DNA from 3 places in the Endozoicomonas sp. ONNA1 genome. Region 3 is predicted to be linked to each of the others. Evidence: predicted binding sites of a transcription regulator. Region 3 holds the regulator's gene; each other region holds the start of a gene.

Region 1 (6,257 bases), on a different contig from region 3:
CTCGATGGTTATCGGAAAATACAACCTGTCCTGTATGCAGAACCAGTCTGATGGATAGGGAAGTACAGCCATTGCCTGCCATGCCCTTGAGATTTTCATTTTTCCCTCGTTTCGACGATCGGGTCGACGTCGCACGTTCTGCGGACACCCCAGCCCGGTTGGGTTCGCAGATAGCCTTCTCTGGATACGTGGGGAGGGATATTAATTTAGTGGATCACTCAGTCAGGGTTGACTACCCCTGATCAAAAGAAATCAATGGAGTATTCCTATGGGGGCGCCCGGCCCAAGGCGCCACTTTCCCAGAATTTCGCACTGGTTCCTGTTTCGTCACAGGTTCCAATGAACCCGCTCCAGAGGCTAACACGCCACGTCCTGAGCTAAGATATTCCTGGCAGCATGAGTGTCATTATTCCCCGCATGACCACAAGCAACACATGTGAAGCCAGACTGTGACTTGCGGTTGTCTTTATGGACATGACCACAGGCAATATAGGTTTACAGCAAAGAGTCATCCACAATTCAAGCAACAGGACTTATTCTTCTGCCTGGTCATCAAGCCCAAAATGCAGGTATGCGTGCCTGGTGACCATACGCCCTCTGGGCGTTCTCATCATATAGCCTTGTTGAATAAGATAAGGCTCCAGTACATCTTCGATGGTATCTCGCTCTTCACTGATGGCTGCCGCCAGACTGTCTACCCCGACCGGTCCACCATCAAACTTTTCGATCATGGCCAACAGCAGTCGTCTGTCCATATGATCAAAACCGCTGGCATCGACATCCAGCATATTCAGTGCTGCATCGGCTGTCTCCTTGTGGATCACACCATTGCCCTTAACTTCAGCAAAATCCCGCACCCGTCTTAGTAATCGATTGGCGATTCTGGGCGTTCCCCTGGAGCGCCGGGCTATCTCTTGCGCACCTTCCTTATCAATACCCACCCCCAGAATTCCGGCAGAACGTTCCACGATATGAGTCAGATCCTCAATATTGTAAAACTCCAACCTCTGTACAATACCAAAACGATCCCGGAGTGGTGATGTCAGCAGGCCCGCCCTGGTGGTGGCTCCAATTAAGGTAAAGGGAGGCAGATCCAACTTAATAGAACGTGCCGCCGGGCCTTCACCAATCATGATGTCCAGCTGATAATCTTCCATCGCCGGATACAGCACTTCTTCCACCACCGGACTGAGGCGGTGAATCTCATCAATAAACAGAATGTCATTGGGCTCAAGATTGGTCAGCAGTGCCGCCAGATCACCTGCTTTTTCCAGCACCGGGCCAGATGTAGTTCGAATGTTGCTACCCATCTCATTGGCCAGTATGTGGGAAAGCGTGGTTTTACCCAGCCCCGGAGGACCAAATATGAGGGTATGATCAAGGGCGTCATTACGAAGCCTTGCAGCCTGGATAAAAATCTCCATCTGCTCCCTGACTTTTGGCTGCCCTACATAATCAGCCAGTTTTACCGGGCGAATAGCCCGATCCATCACCTCTTCCAAAGGGCTTTCCGAGGAGGATATCAATCGATCTGCTTCAATCATTTTCTAACTCATTTACCAGTACTCTCAGCGTACCATCTCCGGTCTGTTAAAAAAATAATGCAGCATTGGGAACAAAACGCTATTTTTAATCGTCCAAGCTGCAGCCGTGGCATTGAGATACCGGTGGGTGCGATGCCTTTTCAGCTAAAGGTCAATGGACTCCCAAGCACCCTGTTTTTCAATTCTGATTAAAGGAAGTACTCAGGATGAATACACATTTTGTTTCAGGAAAAGGCCTGACTAACTCGGTTCTGGCCTCCATGATGTTCGGGCTTGTGCCCGTCTATGTACAATTTATTGAACTGTCCGGAAATACCCTGTTCTGGAGCCGGATTGTTTTCAGTGCCGCCTGTCTGACAGTGGTCTGTAATCATATGGATCGGCTGCAGGGCTTCAGGGCTATTTTTCTTTGCCGTAAAACTGTCCTGATGCTATCTCTTGGCGGATTAATAGTAGGCTTTCAGTGGTGGCTGTTTGTTTGGGGCCCTGTGAATGACAAAACCCGAGATCTGTCCCTTGGCTATTTCTTGCTGCCACTGACTCTGGCATTAACCGGCAAACTGGTATTTGGCGAGCGACTCAACAAGACTCAATACTTTGCCATGGGGTTCGCCTCACTGGGTGTGCTTGCCATGATTTGGCAACAGGGCTCTTTACCCTGGGTCAGCCTGGCAGTGGCCGGTCTTTATCCGGTATATTTCATCATTCGCAAGCCATTAAAGGTCGACACCCTGCCCGCTCTGCTGTTTGAGCACCTGCTGTTCCTTCCAGCCAGTATTTTCATACTGATGAGCGATCACAGCTTTATGCAACACCTGACCCAGTCCGCCACTCTGTGGTATCTGCTGCCAGGTCTGGGACTGCTCTGCAGCCTGTCACTGATCTGTTACATCAACGCCTCAAGACACTTGTCTGTCAGCTCGTTTGGTCTGTTGTGCTACCTGGAGCCTGCTTTGATCTTCGTCGTAGCTGTGACTGTCCTGGGAGAAGGCTTCAACGCACAGCAGTGGTTAAGCTATAGCTTTATCTGGCTGGCTGCTGCAATCATTTGCGTTGACTCGGTCAGCAAGCTCATCCGGAAAACTGTCAACCAGACAAACAGGTGAGACTCCCGTGTCTCTCCTTCCAGATAATGTGAGGAAGCATCAGATCATACTTTTCAGAGCCTGACGAATCAGCTCTTCACTGGTCATACCGTCCTTGAACAATCTGCCAATGATTTTGCTGGCTTCCTGAGGCTTGTAACCCAGAGCCACCAATGCACTGACGGCTTCCTGTTCAATATCTTGTGCTGCGGCAGCCATTTCCCCACCAACAATCAAAGGCTTTTCTTCCAACAGGGGCGCTGACTGCCAACGATCCAGCTTATCTTTCATTTCAATAATCAGCCGCTCGGCTGTTTTCTTACCCACACCCGGCAGCTTGACCAGTGTGGCACTGTCTCCCTCCTTTACACAGCGTACCAATGCATCAGCTTCAATACCTGACAAAAGGGTCAGTCCAAGCTTGGGACCTACTCCATTGACCTTAATCAGGGTTCTGAACAATTCCCGTTCATCACGACTGCTGAAGCCGTAGAGAAGCTGAGCATCTTCACGCACGACAAAGTGGGTGTACAAAACGACTTCTTGACCCACTTCCGGCAATTTATAAAAAACCGACATCGGAGCTTCCAGTTCATACCCGATACCATAGGCTTCGATCAGCAAATGAGGAGGCTGTTTGTCAGCCAGAAGACCCCGAATTCTTCCAATCATGTCGTTTCCCAAATTTTTTATTTTCTGACCATGTAGTCAGAACACCTAACAATACGCTGAGAACCATGAACTCCTGAGGATTGCTCTTCTCTAATCACTGAGAGACATCAATCCAACAGCCTGAAGGAGCGGCCTCATGAGGAGACTTCGCACATTTTTGGGAGTACTCTGGCAAATCCTTCCTAAGGCTGGTCTGGCCAGTGAATACCATCCCGCTGTGACCGGCGGGGCTATTCCTATCCCTTTCATCCAGTCACAGAAATCTCTGTTGGTGGAGGCCCCTCCGGAGCGAATAGCAAATTCACCTAAGCTCGATAAGCCTGTTCGCAGTTTCACCGGCTATATACAGGGCTATACCAGCCTTCCTATGAGAGATCGGGCTCTGGTTGCTCTTCGAAGTGCCTACCTCTGTAATACCAGACACCTGATCCCGGACATTGCTCAATGTGCTCTGGACACCGGTCTGAAAGCCAGTGATGTACAAATGGTTGCTCGCGGTCTCCTGGCACCGGGCTGGGACAACCGCCAGCGCCTGTTACTGAAAACCACTGAAGAACTCTACAAAGAACAGATCATAGGTATAGAAAACTGGAAAGCATTGAAGAAAATCTATACGCCGCAACAGATTGTAGACCTGGTGTTTTGCATCGCTTCCTTTCACCTTTGCGTCCACCCAAACTAAGCCTGCCCCGTGAGACGACGACGTCGGGTACCTGTAGCACCTGCCATTCTGACCAGACTGGAGCGGGTATGAGCATGACAAAGAGCAACTGCCAGGGCGTCTGCGGCATCAGCCTGAGGAGTATCATTCAAGTCAAGGATAGACTTCACCATGTGCTTTACCTGGTACTTATCCGCAGAACCTTTGCCAACCACCGCCTGCTTGACCTGCCGGGCAGAATACTCCGACACCTCAAGATTATGATTGACCACAGCCACAATAGCCGCCGCCCTGGCCTGCCCCAGCTTCAGTGCCGAATCGGCATTCCTGGACATGAACACCTGTTCGACACCCACTGACTGTGGGGTGTAACGTTCAATCAGAGTACTGATACCTTCATAGATCTGCTGCAATCGCTCAGGCAAAGGCGCTTCCCGGATGCGAATACACCCGGAAGCCACATAATGTGTTTTATTACCTACTTCTTCAATTAATCCATAGCCGGTAATTCTTGATCCCGGATCTATCCCCATTAGGATGGCCATTCAGAATGTATTCTCAAGTCGGATATCGCGATTTTCCATGACAGCTGTTTGATATATCCCAAGAGTCACTGACTTCGGCAGCTCCTGCCAAAAACATCTGACAGACAGGAATTCTGTCATCATGATTACGTCAAAAGGATACTGTACATTCATACAATATACCAGTGATCCCACTGGGTATCAGAAACTTACAATTCAAGAACACTGAATTACCAAACTTGCCTGTGAGTAACGATAGAAGCAGCTTAGTATTTCTCTGGCAATGCTCTCATCGTGAAACCCTGGCAGGATCATTGCCCTTGCTCAAGACGGTTTTACTCCACAAGAAGATCCGGAAACAATCAATGCCCGATCTACTAAAAACATTATTGATTATCACTGGCATCATTGTCGTATTGTTTATGCTACTGATAGGGTTCAACGTCTGGGCATTCACTCATGTGTCTGCCGGGCAGGTATTTCCAGAACTAAAGCATGAAACCATTGTGATCAAGTTGCACGGTATTTGACCTCACTCGCAACACCGCAACAGCAAAATTTTTATATAGAAGCGGGAGCCCGACAATTTTTTATAAGAGCAAGAAAAGTAAAAGCAAAAAAAGCCCCGATACTTTCGCTGTCGAGGCTATTCACAAGGAAGGGATAACTTAACCCAGCTGCTCCATCACTTCAGCAGGAATATCAGCATTGGTGTAAACGTTTTGCACGTCGTCCAGATCTTCCAGACGATCCACCAGCTTCATGATTTTTTCTGCACCGTCTTTGTCCAGTTCCGTCTGGGTGGAAGCGATCATCGCTACTTCGCCACCTGCTGGCGTCAGACCTGCAACCTCTATGGCTTCTTTTACTGCCATGAACTCAGTCCAATCAGTGACTACTTCAATGGAACCATCGTCGTTAGTCACAACGTCTTCAGCGCCAGCTTCAAGAGCGGCTTCCATGACAGTGTCTTCATCCAGGCCCGGTTCGAAAAAGATCTGCCCCTTGCGCTCAAACAGATAAGCAACAGACCCGTCAGTGCCAAGATTGCCACCGTGCTTGGAGAATGCGTGACGTACTTCTGCAACGGTACGATTACGGTTGTCTGTCAGGCATTCCACCAGAACTGCGATACCGCCAGCACCGTAACCTTCGTAGATGACTTCTTCCATATTGGAATCGTCATCACCACCGGCACCACGAGCAATGGCCCGGTTGATGGTGTCACGGGTCATATTGGCCCCCAGAGCCTTGTCAACCACCTGACGCAGCTTGGGGTTGTCCTCGATATTACCACCGCCCTGCTTGGCTGCTACCACCAGCTCACGAATGATCTTGGTGAAGATTTTGCCACGCTTGGCGTCCTGTGCCGCCTTACGGTGCTTGATATTGGCCCATTTACTATGACCTGCCATAGAAAATACCCTTTATCTTTTCTTGAACAGGCCGGTAAAAACCGGCCTTAAACAATTTATGAAATGGTCGCAGACGCTTTATGTGTCGCAGACGCTTTGTGTGTCGCAGACGCTTTGTGTGTCGCAGACGCTTTGTGTGTCGCAGACGCTTTATGGATTGATCAGTGACTGGTTGCAGACGCCGGATCGCGACGAATACGGATGTTCAGGTCGCGCAGCTGGCCAGCATCCACTTCACCCGGAGCCTGAGTCAGCAGACACGCTGCAGACTGAGTTTTCGGGAAGGCAATAACGTCACGAATGTTATCGGTACCACACAAAAGCATAACCAGACGGTCCAGACCAAACGCCAGACC
Region 2 (6,257 bases), on a different contig from region 3:
GGCACTCATCGCCTATCGTCAGCCAATCACCCGGGGGGAAATTGAAGACATCCGGGGGGTAGCCGTCAGCAGTAACATCATACGAACCCTTCAGGATCGTGAATGGGTACGTGTGGTGGGTCACCGGGATGTGCCGGGTCGCCCGGCCATGTTTGCCACAACTCGTCAGTTTCTGGATTATTTTAATCTGGAAAACCTCAATGAACTGCCCCCCCTATCCGAGATTCGTAATCTGGAGGAAGCTGCCCGGGAGCTGGCTGAAGCCAACGATCAGAGGGAGCCAACGACAGAGGACGCAGAAGATCAGGAGGCCATTGAGATTGAAGGTCAATCCTCTGATGAGCTATTTGCCGAACTGGATGAATTGGAAGCCGATCTGCCAGACAACTTTGATGACCTGATCCGTAAAAAGAAAGCCGAAGCACTAGAGCAAGAAGAGCAGTTAGTTGAACAGGACATTCAGACATCAGAGAAACTGACAGAACTTCCCACTGAAGGCGATGAAACTCGATATCAGACGACCGATATGCCCATTGAGGAAGAGCCCGCTCCTGAAGCAGAAATATCCGGGGAAATATCAAACGAAAGAACTGACCCCTGAACCATGTCTGATCACTCAGCATAACAGCAGCGGAAATCCACGCTGTCTTAACCTATATTAAGTCGCTATACTCTGGCCCCTTTGATAGAAAAACAGAGCGGCATAGCCATAAATACCATGACAACTGAAACCACTCCTCCCCAGGGTGAAAAACTGCAAAAAATCCTGGCGGGCGCCGGCCTGGGCTCGCGCCGTGAGATGGAACGCTGGATCAGCGAAGGTCGAATCTCCGTAAATGGTGAACAGGCCAGCCTCGGCGATCGTGCCAATGCTGAAGACAAGATTGCTGTCGACGGTCGCCCGGTCAAACTGGAAACCTATGCGTCCGGAATCCGCCGCGTCATTGCCTACAATAAGCCTGAAGGCGAGATTTGTAGCCGCCACGACCCGGAAGGCCGCCCCACTGTTTTTGACAAACTGCCCAAACTTCAGGGAGAGCGCTGGATTGCCATTGGCCGTCTGGATATCAACACCTCCGGACTGATGTTGTTCACCACAGATGGTGAGCTGGCCAGTCGTCTCATGCATCCTTCTTACCAGGTTGAACGTGAATACGCTGTTCGAGTCATGGGTAATGCGACAGAGCAGAAAGTAAAGAACCTGTTCGATGGCGTAGAGCTGGAAGATGGCCCTGCCCGCTTCACCGATATTGTTGACTCAGGCGGTTCGGGCATCAACCGCTGGTTCCATGTTTGCCTGTTGGAGGGCCGTAATCGCGAAGTGCGCAGACTCTGGGAATCCCAGGATTTGACTGTCAGCCGTCTGAAGCGTGTACGTTTTGCCAATGTCATCATTCCTGACCACCTGCGCATGGGCCAGTGGGAAGAAGTAGAAAAAGCGGACATCGACGATCTGGCCGCTGCCGTTCAACTGCCACCCGCGCCCAACGCAGTGACACGCAGAGCCGATCCACGACACACCAAAACAGGCCTGAAAACCAGGGGCTCCCGTGGCAACCCCGCTATCAACAAGAAGCGTCCCTCGCCTCACAAAAAGCCCGGCGTTTTCAAAAAGAACAGACATCGTTAATGCTGTTGAGCTCCAACCATGACCCGGAGCTCTTGCCAATTCCTGAAAATGCTTTGAGTTTCCATGCTAACCTTCAGGGGTTCCACTGGACAGAATGACTGTATTTATATACAGTAACTTTAAACCAAGCCTGACAGGAGAGGGCCATGTCTATTACCCCCATGTGGCGAGTTGACCGGGACGGAAGCATGTTTACAGACAAGAAAGCCGCTGAAGAATACGATCGTATGTTGGAGCTGGCCGCCAATATCACCAGCCTGCTGGAAGACCGCTTTGAAATCGATGAAGACCTGGCTGAAGAGATCGGCCTGATGTTCGCTAAAAACAAGGAAGCCTTTGCCAAAGCCTTTAAAGGCAAACCGGACCTGGTGCTTGAGATTGGCCAGACTTCTGAGCAAGACAACGACACAAAGGATAAGGACGAGGATGAGGCCGCGGCCTGATCCAGCGCATTTTCCGATTGCCAGAGCGGAATGCCCTGATTCGCTCTGCCGTCAGCACCTTTTTCGTTTCAATCCTTTTTCATTTCATCTTCTATTCAGAAACGAATCAAAAACAAAGCGTCATGGGCATTAACCGTCCCTCTGATCAGCTTCAGATTCAGCTAAAAATAGCTTTGTATGAAAAAAAATCTTTCTTTCATTCCTGATTGAGAAACCCTTTTTTTTACCAAAGATAGTGGTTCTAGCGGTCATTTTTCCCATTATCAGACCGAGACACTAGTGAAGCAGCCCGCCAAGTAGCACTTGTACTGGTTGCTAATACAGCGAATTCCGCTAATATAGCGGCCTTTTTGTCTGGCAAGGTATGTAGTCACGACATGACGAGCTTCGTTCCTGGACAGCGCTGGATCAGTGACACCGAAACTGAACAAGGATTAGGTACCGTTCTGACTTTCGATAGTCGCATGGTTACCCTATTGTTCACCACCACCGGTGAAACCCGGCTGTACTCCATTAATAACTGCCCGCTATCAAGGGTACAATTTAATCCTGGTGACAAGATAGAGAGTCACGAGGGCTGGACCATGACGGTGACAGAAGTCATCGAAGAGAATGGTCTGCTGCACTATAAGGGTCTTCTTCCCAACGGCAAGCCCGGAGAGCTTCCCGAATCGGAGCTGGGCAACTTTATTCACTTCAACAAACCGCAGGACAGAATGCTGGCAGGTCAAATCGACCAAAACAGCAATTTTTCTCTGCGTTACAAGACATTGTTGAACAATTGTCGCCTGTTGAGCGCTCCAGTAAGAGGGCTTCTCGGTGCCCGTACCAGCCTCATCCCCCATCAGCTGCACATAGCCCGTGAGGTTTCCGGACGCCATGCGCCAAGAGTGATGCTGGCTGACGAAGTTGGCATGGGTAAAACCATTGAAGCCGGTCTTATCCTTCATCAGCAACTGATCACAGAACGTGCCAGCCGGGTCCTGATTCTGGTTCCGGAAACACTTCAACATCAATGGCTGGTCGAAATGCTGCGTCGTTTTAACCTGCACTTCGGCCTGTTTGATGAAGAGCGTTGCCGTGCGATTGAAGATGAAAACCCGTTCAACACCGAACAGCTGATTCTCTGCAGCCTGGACTTCCTGAGCCAGTACGAAAATCGTTTCCAACAGGTCCTGGAAGCTGACTGGGATCTGCTGATCGTCGATGAGGCTCATCATCTGGTCTGGTCAGAAGAAGACCCCAGCCGTGAATATCAGGTTGTAGAAACCTTGTCGTCACAGATTCCCGGACTGCTGCTATTGACAGCCACGCCTGAACAGATGGGCCCCGAAAGTCATTTTGCCAGACTCCGCCTACTGGACCCGGATCGTTTCCATGATCTGGAGACCTACCAGAAAGAGGAGAAGAGCTATGAGCCTGTGGCCGAAGCGGTACAGGAGCTGCTGGAAAATGACCATCTGCCGGAAGCCGCCTGTCAGCATTTGGCCGGTTTCCTCGGCCAGGACTGCCAACCACTGATCGACCTGATCAATGATGGCTCTGATGAGCAAAAAGAAGCAGCTCGTGAACAACTGCTAAAAACTCTGCTGGACCGCCATGGTACTGGCCGGGTGTTGTTCAGAAATACCCGTGCAGCCGTAGGTGGATTCCCCGGTCGTGTCGTACAGGGCTACGCCCAGAAACTGCCTGAGCTTTATCAGATTGCCCAGGAAGAAGAAACTGAAGTCCGCGGTTCGCTCTATCCTGAACTGGCTTACCAGTCCCATATCCGTGTTAACGACATGGACCCCTGGTGGAAAGTCGACCCACGCATAGACTGGCTGATTAACCTGCTAAAACTGCTCAAAAAGCAGAAAGTGCTGGTGATCTGTGCCAACGCCAATACCGCTCTGGACCTCGAGGACGCCCTCAGAATTCTGTCAGGCATACCCACGGCAGTGTTCCATGAGAACATGACGATCGTGGAACGAGATCGTGCAGCTGCGTGGTTTGCTGATGAAGAATACGGCGCCCAGGTTCTGGTCTGCTCCGAAATTGGCAGTGAAGGTCGAAACTTCCAGTTTGCCCACCACCTGGTGCTCTTCGATTTGCCCGCTCACCCGGATCTGCTGGAACAGCGTATCGGACGACTCGATCGAATTGGCCAGACCGAGACCATCAAAATTCATGTTCCTTACATAGAAGGCACTGGACAGGAATTAATCTTCCACTGGTATGACCAGGGCCTGAACGCATTCGCTGATACCTGCCCGTCTGGCAGCATGGTCTTTGAGCAGTTAGGTGAAGCGTTCACTGAAACACTGATTCCGGAGAAAAAAACGACACTGGCTGATATTCAGCCTTTGATAGAGGAAACCGCCAAGCTCAATGCAAAAATGAATGAGTACCTCCACAATGGTCGGGATCGCCTGCTGGAAATCAACTCCCGTGGCACTCTTTCCAGTGAAGACCTGATAAACGACATCGAAGCACAGGAAGAACCCAGACAGCTCAAGCGCTATATGGAAAAGCTGTTTGAAGGATTTGGCGTCGATTCAGAAGATCATTCCAAGCATTGCCTCGTTGTACGTCCTGGCAGCCATATGGTGACATCCTTCCCAGGTCTTCCGGCTGACGGCATTACCGTCACCTTTGATCGGGAGTTGGCCCTTTCCCGGGAAGATATGCATTTTCTCACCTGGGAGCACCCCATGGTTCGTGAAAGCATGGACATGCTGCTCACCAGTGAGATGGGCAACACTTCGGTCGCTCTGCTGAAAAACAAAGCGCTGAAACCCGGCACAATGTTGCTGGAAGCGATCTATGTCGTCGGTGCTACGGGAGAGAAAAAACTGCAACTGGATCGATACCTGCCCGCGACACCGATTCGCTGCCTGATCGACCCTGGCATGAACAACCTATCAGAAAAAGTTGCCTTCGATACCCTCAATGCCCAGCTTCAGCCCATTAAGAAAGGGATGGCAAAAAAACTGGTGAAAGCGCAACGGGAACCGATTCTGACCATGTTGGCCAAAGCAGAGCAAGCAGCGAAGGAACAGGTTAATCCCATTGTGACTGAAGCCTGCAAAAACCTGCTAAGCCATGTTACGGAAGAGATCAAGCGACTGGCTGCCCTGAAAGCAGTGAACCCGAACGTGCGTGATGAAGAGATCGAACACCTCAAACTGCGTGCCGCAATGGGTCATCAATGCCTTCAGAAAGCGATGCTCAGGCTGGATGGTTTGCGGTTGATGATTGCGGGTTAACAATCTGTTCTGACCCACCCATGAAGAAATGCAGCTATCCAGCTGCATTTCTTTTTAGGTATATATCTACTTCCAAAACAATTGAATCACAGAGGCAACATTGGTACTCAGTTATTTCATCAGATCGTGGCAACTACTTTTGATAAAAACCCACCTCACCTTCAGGCCGGGTCTTAAATCGGCGATGCAGCCACATATACTGATCCGGTTTTTTCCTGACCTGCTCTTCTACAAATTGATTGACCCGGATCGCATCCTGCAGATCATCGCCCCGGGGAAAGTCCTTCCAGGCCTCGAACACCTCAAGGACATAGCCCCGGGAACCCGGTTTTCGGGTGACCACCATAGGCACGACCCTGGCCTTACCCATTTTGGTCATTCTTGAAGTGCCAGTCACTGATGCCGCCTGCATACCAAAAAAAGGGGCAAAAACACTTTGTTTGGGACCATAATCCTGATCAGGTGAGTACCAGACGGTTTTTCCCTGTCTCAGGGATCTCAGCATACCGCGCACATCCCTTCGGCCTAACAAACGGCTACCCCGGTCATAGCGTAGACGCTGTCTTCTCTGCATATACTCAAAAACAGGATTCTTGTGTTCACGGTAGGTCGCGTCGACACTGTGCCTGAGAGTGATCAGAGCGCCCGCTATTTCTATGGTCGTGAAATGCAGAATCAGCAACAGATTGCCCTGCCCACTCTCTGAGTCGAGGTTTTCCAGACCTTTATAGGTCACCAGCCGTTCAAGTCTCTCTCTCGGCCACCACCAGGCCATGAGCACTTCCATCAAACCGATACCGACCGACTCAAAGTTTTTCTGCAACAGGATTTCCCTTTCCGCTTCAGTCATCTGGGGAAAACATTTTTCCAGATTGACCCGGGTAATACGCACTCTGTTGCCACCAAAACGCAATAAAAGGCGACCTATCCAGCGCC
Region 3 (6,257 bases):
TTAACCCCTGCCTGTCTTGTAATGGTTCTTAAGGAGGTTTCTGCGAAGCCATGTTCGGCGAAGAGCAGCTCGGCTGAATCCAGAATTCTCTCTACGGTTGAAGGTTGTGCCATGATCCGGGGAATTTTATAAGATTAATAAACGACTGTTTAGAACCTACGTTTCTTACCCTCAGCTGTCAAGGCCACTAGTAGCAAAGCCTCATCGAGTTAACCCAACGAGTCAGTGGTACGGAGCATTGCTCAACACTATTACAGGGTGCAAATTGTTGCCATCACTAACTTATCGGTTAGTGATTTTATCGAGGACAAACACTTAACTAATAGTAATCAGGCAACCCATAATTTACGGCAATCTACAAACAATGCTCTTGCTGCAAAACAGGGAAGCACAAAGCATGGAAGCAGTGAGTTTATTCACGCTAATCAATTATTATCAAGTAATGGAGAAATGACTATGACACCTATTGGACACTCAATCAAATCAATATCAATGTCTTCGCAGCCATTTAATCTGCAAGACACACATACCGGGACCACACTACAGGCTTCTGATATTGCTAAAAAACTCATTGATAAAATCTCATTCGGGATTCTGAACAGTGAGGGCAAAAAAAGCACGGTAGCGTCTCCTACCAGCCTGACTCCGGTTTTGGGCATGCTTCTGGCGTGCATAGATGACAATGCCAAAAAGGAATCAATTTTGGGAATCCCCAAAGGAACCTTGACTGAAGAGCTGGAAACTGAAATCCATAAAGAACTCGGTAAATTCAGCAAAGACAACCCTTACGGAGGCCATCCTGAACAGTTAATCTCTTGCGCTAACTTTATCGCTTCTGCTTTTCATGTCAGGGATGAGCAATTAGAAAAAATACTCTCTGAATGTTATCAAACCCAAAAGCTGGAAAGTAATCAATGGAACGTTGCTGAAGTCACAGAAGATTTTGTCAAGGAGAAAACCAAAGGAAAAATTAAAAATTTGTTTGATGACATGAATGAAGTTACAGCGACAATAGGTAATGTAATGGAATTCCGGGGTGTCTGGGAGGATAGTTTTTCTCCAGATAAAACCGCTCCTCAAAGCTTTCTATGCGCAGATGGAACTCGTATTAACAACGTAAAAATGATGGTTAAAACTGAAACGGTTCAATGTGCTTCTAACAGCAAATTTGCTGCCATCGCCAAGGAATTCAAATCTTTGAATGGAGAAGATCTTAAACTGGTCGCAATAAAACCGCGTAAAGAAAGTGCCACAGCGATTAACAATCTTGATTCTGAAACGATTAATGAGCTGACTAAACAATTAAATTATAAAGAAGCGAAATATCAGCTATCGCTACCCAAAATAAAAGTAGAAGACAGTTGCGACACTCAGTTACTCGAGAAAATGTGTGAGGCATTAGGAACCGACATAGTAGCAGGAGATCTGACAAGACTAGGCCTACCGGCAGATCAGGATCTGGAGGTGCTTCAGAAGATCGTATTATCTGTTGATGAAGAAGGTGCTAGCGGTAAGATGGCGACTGTTGCAAAAATTTTAACAAGGTGCGTATCTGGAACTTCTCATTTTGATTTTGACTGCCCTGGCTACATTGCCATTGTAGACAAAGAAGGTAATCGGTTAATTGAGCTGGTCATAAAGGATGGCAGCTTTTTGGAGTTTGATGGTGATCCTGTAATCAGCACCGCTGGAAAACAGAGTTCTAATTCTAAAAAACTGGCAAGTTCCAACCCTTTTGATATGTATGATAGCGAAGATGATCTATTTGATAGCGATGATGATATATCTGATAGCGATGATGATAGTTCTAATAACCCGTTCTTAAATAAACAGGAAGAAGTACAAAAAAACTTATCTCTAATAAAAGATCTGTCTTTTAGAACTTTTGAAACTGTTGATGTGAGCACTTATATAAATAAATTTTATAATCCAAATGGGTATTTAGATATTCAAAGTGCTGATGCAAACAATACTAATTTAACAGTCAGTTTTTCTTCTTTGGATAGTGCTAAAAAGTTTAAAGAAAGTGTATTAGAATCAATTGGTGAAAAAAATGAGAATTTAATTCGGGTTAACAAAAGCTTTTTTTCTATTGAAGTATATGTTTCAAAAAGAGAATGGAATCAAATGATTGATAAAATAACTTCTAAATCTACCGATTTTTATATTTCTGACAACAAAGATGATCCTACAATTACCCCTGCTGAAAAACCGAGCTCCGATAATCTGGTAACTTTTAACGATTATGATATGTCTGATAGTGAAGATGACAGTTCTGATAGCAAAGTTTATACGTCTGATGATCAATTCACATCTAAAAAAGAAGTAACCGATCAAACTCCAATGGGGAGTGTAAGTACTTTAATACAACAGAACTATAATCCGAATGGGGAGTTTGATATTCAGAATACTAAATCAGATCATATACAGCTAACACTCACGATGTCTTCTTTGGAAGAGGCTAAAAAGCTTAGAGAAAGAATATTAAAATCAATTGGAGACAAACATTTTAAATTTGTCAGGATTTTTGGTCGTGATTCTCCTTTTCAATTAGAGGTTTCTTTTCAAGCCTGGGACGCGCTGCGTGAGAAGTTAACTTTTAATCAACCATGAATCAATACAATGCTAAATCCGGAGATTAATCACCTCCGGATTTTTTTTAACAAAAGCCTCACAGAATCAGTTTGCGAATATCGGTCAACCATTCACCAGTAGGAAGGTAAAGCTTGCCACATGCATCATTGACGGCCCTTAGTTCAATTGCTGCTCATCATCGCGGCCCGACCTGCGCGGCCCGACCTGCGCGGCCCGACCTAACATAATGACTTGCCAGAGCAATATTACTGTATATAATCACAGATACTGTATAAAAAAACAGATTGAGTGACCATGATCAAACTGACTAAACGGCAATCCGAAATACTGGACCTGATCAAGTCTCATATCGAAGAGACAGGTTTCCCACCCACCAGGGCAGAAATCGCCAAGACCTTCGGTTTTCGTTCACCCAATGCGGCAGAAGAACATCTCAGGGCACTGGCCCGTAAAGGCGCCATCGAAATTACCCCCGGTGCTTCACGAGGTATCCGAATTCCAGACAGCCAGCCTGAAGGCCTTCCGATCATTGGACAGGTGGCTGCCGGTAACCCGATCCTCGCCCAGGAACATATCGAAGACCACCTGATGCTCAACCCCGGCTTCTTCACCCCAGCCGCTGACTTCTTGTTAAGAGTCAAAGGGATGAGCATGAAAAACATCGGGATTCTTGATGGTGACCTGCTGGCCGTTCACAAGACTACAGAGGTTCGAAACGGTCAGGTTGTCGTCGCCAGGATAGAAGACGAAGTCACCGTTAAACGATTCGAGAAACAGAAAAACAAGGTATTACTCCATCCGGAAAACGACGAGTTCGAAACCATTGTCGTCGATCTCACTCATGATATTTTCGCGGTCGAAGGTTTAAGCGTCGGGGTGATCAGAAATCAGTCCTGAAACGGATGTTGTATGAGCACCTGTACACTTGAGTGAGAACACCGAAAAGCGACCGGACCATGCCAGGAGGAAGGATTCATGCTGTACCGAACAAGCAGTGAAAGGCACAATTTTTCAACATCAGGCTTTCAGAGCAACACAGTTCGCATAAACCGCTCCAGCCTGAAAAAAACGTTACCAGAGAAAAATAAAAGCTCTCCCAGTCCCAGTATTAATGAGCTCATTCTGTCAGGACAACCCTGGCAGGCCGAACAACTCCTGACACCAATGCTCAGTCAGCTTTCCAGTGACAGTGAACGCTGGTTGACTCTGATTCTGGCAGACAAATCGGATACCAGAACCTTGCAATGGTTAAAGAATTGCAACCTGAACCATGACAAGGTGCAAATTTTTAGCGCTAACGATGATCACCAGACACTGGAACTCACCCGGAAAGCACTGGCATCCGGAACCAGCCACACCGTCATTAGTTGGCTGGGACACTTGGATAAAGGGTGGCTAATCAAGCTTGAAAGCGCTGCCCGCAATGGACAGTGTCAGGGACTGGCTATTCGCAGCAGGCAGGTTGCATGAAAACCTGTCACTGCCTTGAAGATAGAGTCAATGCAGCACTCTGTTCTCAGGAATCTCTTCTTCAGAGGATTGGGGACGAGTCAGTTCAGCAACTTCCCGCATTCCGGCGTCAAACATGACCTTTGCCACTTGTAGATACTCTCCTTCAAGATACTCCTTGGCTTCCCCGGAAAATTTCATGGTCAGCAGGGGCTCGCCCTCTTCATCACTGCGTCGCAAAACAATCTCTCCTGTTGGAAGTTCCACAATTTCCAAAAACGATGCAGCCATATTTCGTCCCATAAATAGCGAGTAAGAGGTGGAAATCATGCAGCATTGTGCATCATGATGCAACAGGTCAATGCAGAGTAATGTGAAAGGATGATTAACCAGCATACTGGTAGACATACCTGCAGAACAGCACAGCATGATCTTTGTCATAGGGTACCTCTGTCAAACCTGTCTGAATCGCACCTACAGAGCCCCCCCCCCTGGCTCATTGAGTGTTGACCCCGGCTTATATAAGACTTTGTACCTATATCCCTCCCTGGGCACAAGATACTCCCCAGTCTATGGCGATCCCAACGGTTGAACGCAGAATGAGCAGTAAATGATTAAGTCACCATTCGAGATTGAAATTTCTGAAGTGGCCCACCAATTCCTTGAGGGAAGCAAGAATACTTTTGGCACTTTCCGGTGTTTTAACACCTCTTGTACTTCCAGCACTGTCCGAAGCAATCATGGCAGTATTGATTTTATTAGAATATGATTGTATATCATCGTCTAAAAGTGAAATTTCGCCATAAGCTTTGAGTAAATCTGCCAGCCAGCTGTCAGACAACTCTAATTGTTTTAGCTGCTCGAGTTCAGAAACATCACCTTCCTGCTCACTTACCAAGTTGTAAGCTTCTTCCAGAGACATCAGACGGCTTAACTGATGACCATAAGGAGACAATATCTCTGCCAGCATGGAGAAATATGCCTGACGAGCATGCAACAAAAATGCTTCGCGAAAAGCTTCCTGCTCGAAAGGTTCTGCTCTTTCCCAAGTACCCAATTGTAAACGGGCATAGTGCAACTTCTTATTGGTATAGGCTCGCCACTGCTCAGACATAATCATTCTCACAAATAGAAAGACCCTCACGGATCACCGCGAAGGTCTTGTTTTTGAACAGGCCAGATCAGGATTTTTTGCGCTTTCTGGTGACTTTTTCTTCCCACTTACCTTCCTGGAAGGTAGCACTCCACCCCGTCGCCTTACCTTCTGACTCACTCATAACATACTGAGTCTTGGTTTTACGACTAAAGCGGATTATCGCTGGATTGCCTTCAGCATCCTGTCTCGGAGCATCCAGAAGATAATGATATTTAGGATCAATAGCCGCCTGATGAGGGATCAGTTCACTGACCAGAGGAGCACGGGTCTCACGATTCTTTGGAAATTGGCTGGCGGCCAGAAAAAGTCCGGAGGCACCGTCCCTGAGAATGTAGTGATCATCCACTTTCAGACACTTAAGTTCGGGCATGGGCACCGGATCCATTTTTGGGGGGGCCGCTTCCCCACTCTTCAGCAGTTTACGGGTGTTTTTACACTCACTGTTGGTGCAACCAAAGTATTTGCCAAAACGTCCCGATTTCAGCTGCATCTCGGAGCCACATTTGTCACATTCAAGCACAGGGCCATCATAACCTTTGAGCTTGAACTGACCTTGTTCCACTTCATAGCCGGAGCAGTCCGGGTTATTACCACAGACATGAAGCTTGCGCTGCTCATCAATCAGATAGCTTTCCATCGCTGTAGAACACTTGGGACAACGATGCATAGCTCGCAAAGCGTTAACTTCAGCATTCTCATCGTCAGCATCTTCAACCTCTTCTCCAGGCACCAGATTAATCGTACATTTACAACGCTCCTTCGGGGGGAGCGAGTAACCGGAACAGCCCAGGAAGACGCCAGTACTCGCTGTACGAATCATCATATCCCTGCCACATTCAGGACATTTGATGTCGGTGGGAGAAGGGTCATTGGATCGCATGCCATCACTGTCGTTTTCAGCCTGCTCCAGCTTGTTGCTGAAATCACTGTAGAAATGGTCCAGCAGATCCTTCCAGTTCTTGCCACCTTCAGCCACCACATCGAGATTTGACTCCATATTGGCGGTAAAGTTGTAATCCATAAGATCATGGAAATTTTCAACCAGCCGGTCTGTGAC

What was found. Region 3 encodes LexA, which represses DNA repair genes until DNA is damaged. Its sites were predicted from a motif close to TACTGTNTANNTANACAGTA; they were not measured.
Region 1: a site for LexA is predicted at 3,324-3,343, ahead of ruvA (Holliday junction branch migration protein RuvA). Genes of this name have one in related genera too.
Region 2: a site for LexA is predicted at 1,727-1,746, ahead of KDK19_RS03730 (YebG family protein). Genes of this name have one in related genera too.

The regions. Positions count from the first base shown of each region.
Region 1 is NZ_JAHHPN010000572.1:1,391-7,647, forward strand. Features, by position in the region: gene KDK19_RS13165 (RING finger protein) at 1-242, shown strand, start outside; gene KDK19_RS24415 (zinc ribbon domain-containing protein) at 358-489, opposite strand; gene ruvB (Holliday junction branch migration DNA helicase RuvB) at 534-1,544, opposite strand; gene rarD (EamA family transporter RarD) at 1,751-2,650, shown strand; gene ruvA (Holliday junction branch migration protein RuvA) at 2,690-3,301, opposite strand; gene KDK19_RS13185 (carboxymuconolactone decarboxylase family protein) at 3,438-3,983, shown strand; gene ruvC (crossover junction endodeoxyribonuclease RuvC) at 3,980-4,507, opposite strand; gene KDK19_RS13195 (hypothetical protein) at 4,852-5,016, shown strand; gene KDK19_RS13200 (YebC/PmpR family DNA-binding transcriptional regulator) at 5,155-5,901, opposite strand; gene aspS (aspartate--tRNA ligase) at 6,063-6,257, opposite strand, start outside.
Region 2 is NZ_JAHHPN010000158.1:7,678-13,934, reverse strand. Features, by position in the region: gene scpB (SMC-Scp complex subunit ScpB) at 1-601, shown strand, start outside; gene rluB (23S rRNA pseudouridine(2605) synthase RluB) at 719-1,630, shown strand; gene KDK19_RS03730 (YebG family protein) at 1,777-2,073, shown strand; gene rapA (RNA polymerase-associated protein RapA) at 2,451-5,321, shown strand; gene lpxL (LpxL/LpxP family Kdo(2)-lipid IV(A) lauroyl/palmitoleoyl acyltransferase) at 5,455-6,257, opposite strand, start outside.
Region 3 is NZ_JAHHPN010000387.1:2,979-9,235, forward strand. Features, by position in the region: gene KDK19_RS08970 (TetR/AcrR family transcriptional regulator) at 1-113, opposite strand, end outside; gene KDK19_RS08975 (serpin family protein) at 259-2,613, shown strand; gene lexA (transcriptional repressor LexA) at 2,890-3,492, shown strand; gene KDK19_RS08985 (SulA-like leucine-rich domain-containing protein) at 3,571-4,065, shown strand; gene KDK19_RS08990 (hypothetical protein) at 4,093-4,485, opposite strand; gene KDK19_RS08995 (DUF6586 family protein) at 4,664-5,158, opposite strand; partial or broken gene topA (type I DNA topoisomerase) at 5,226-6,257, opposite strand, start outside.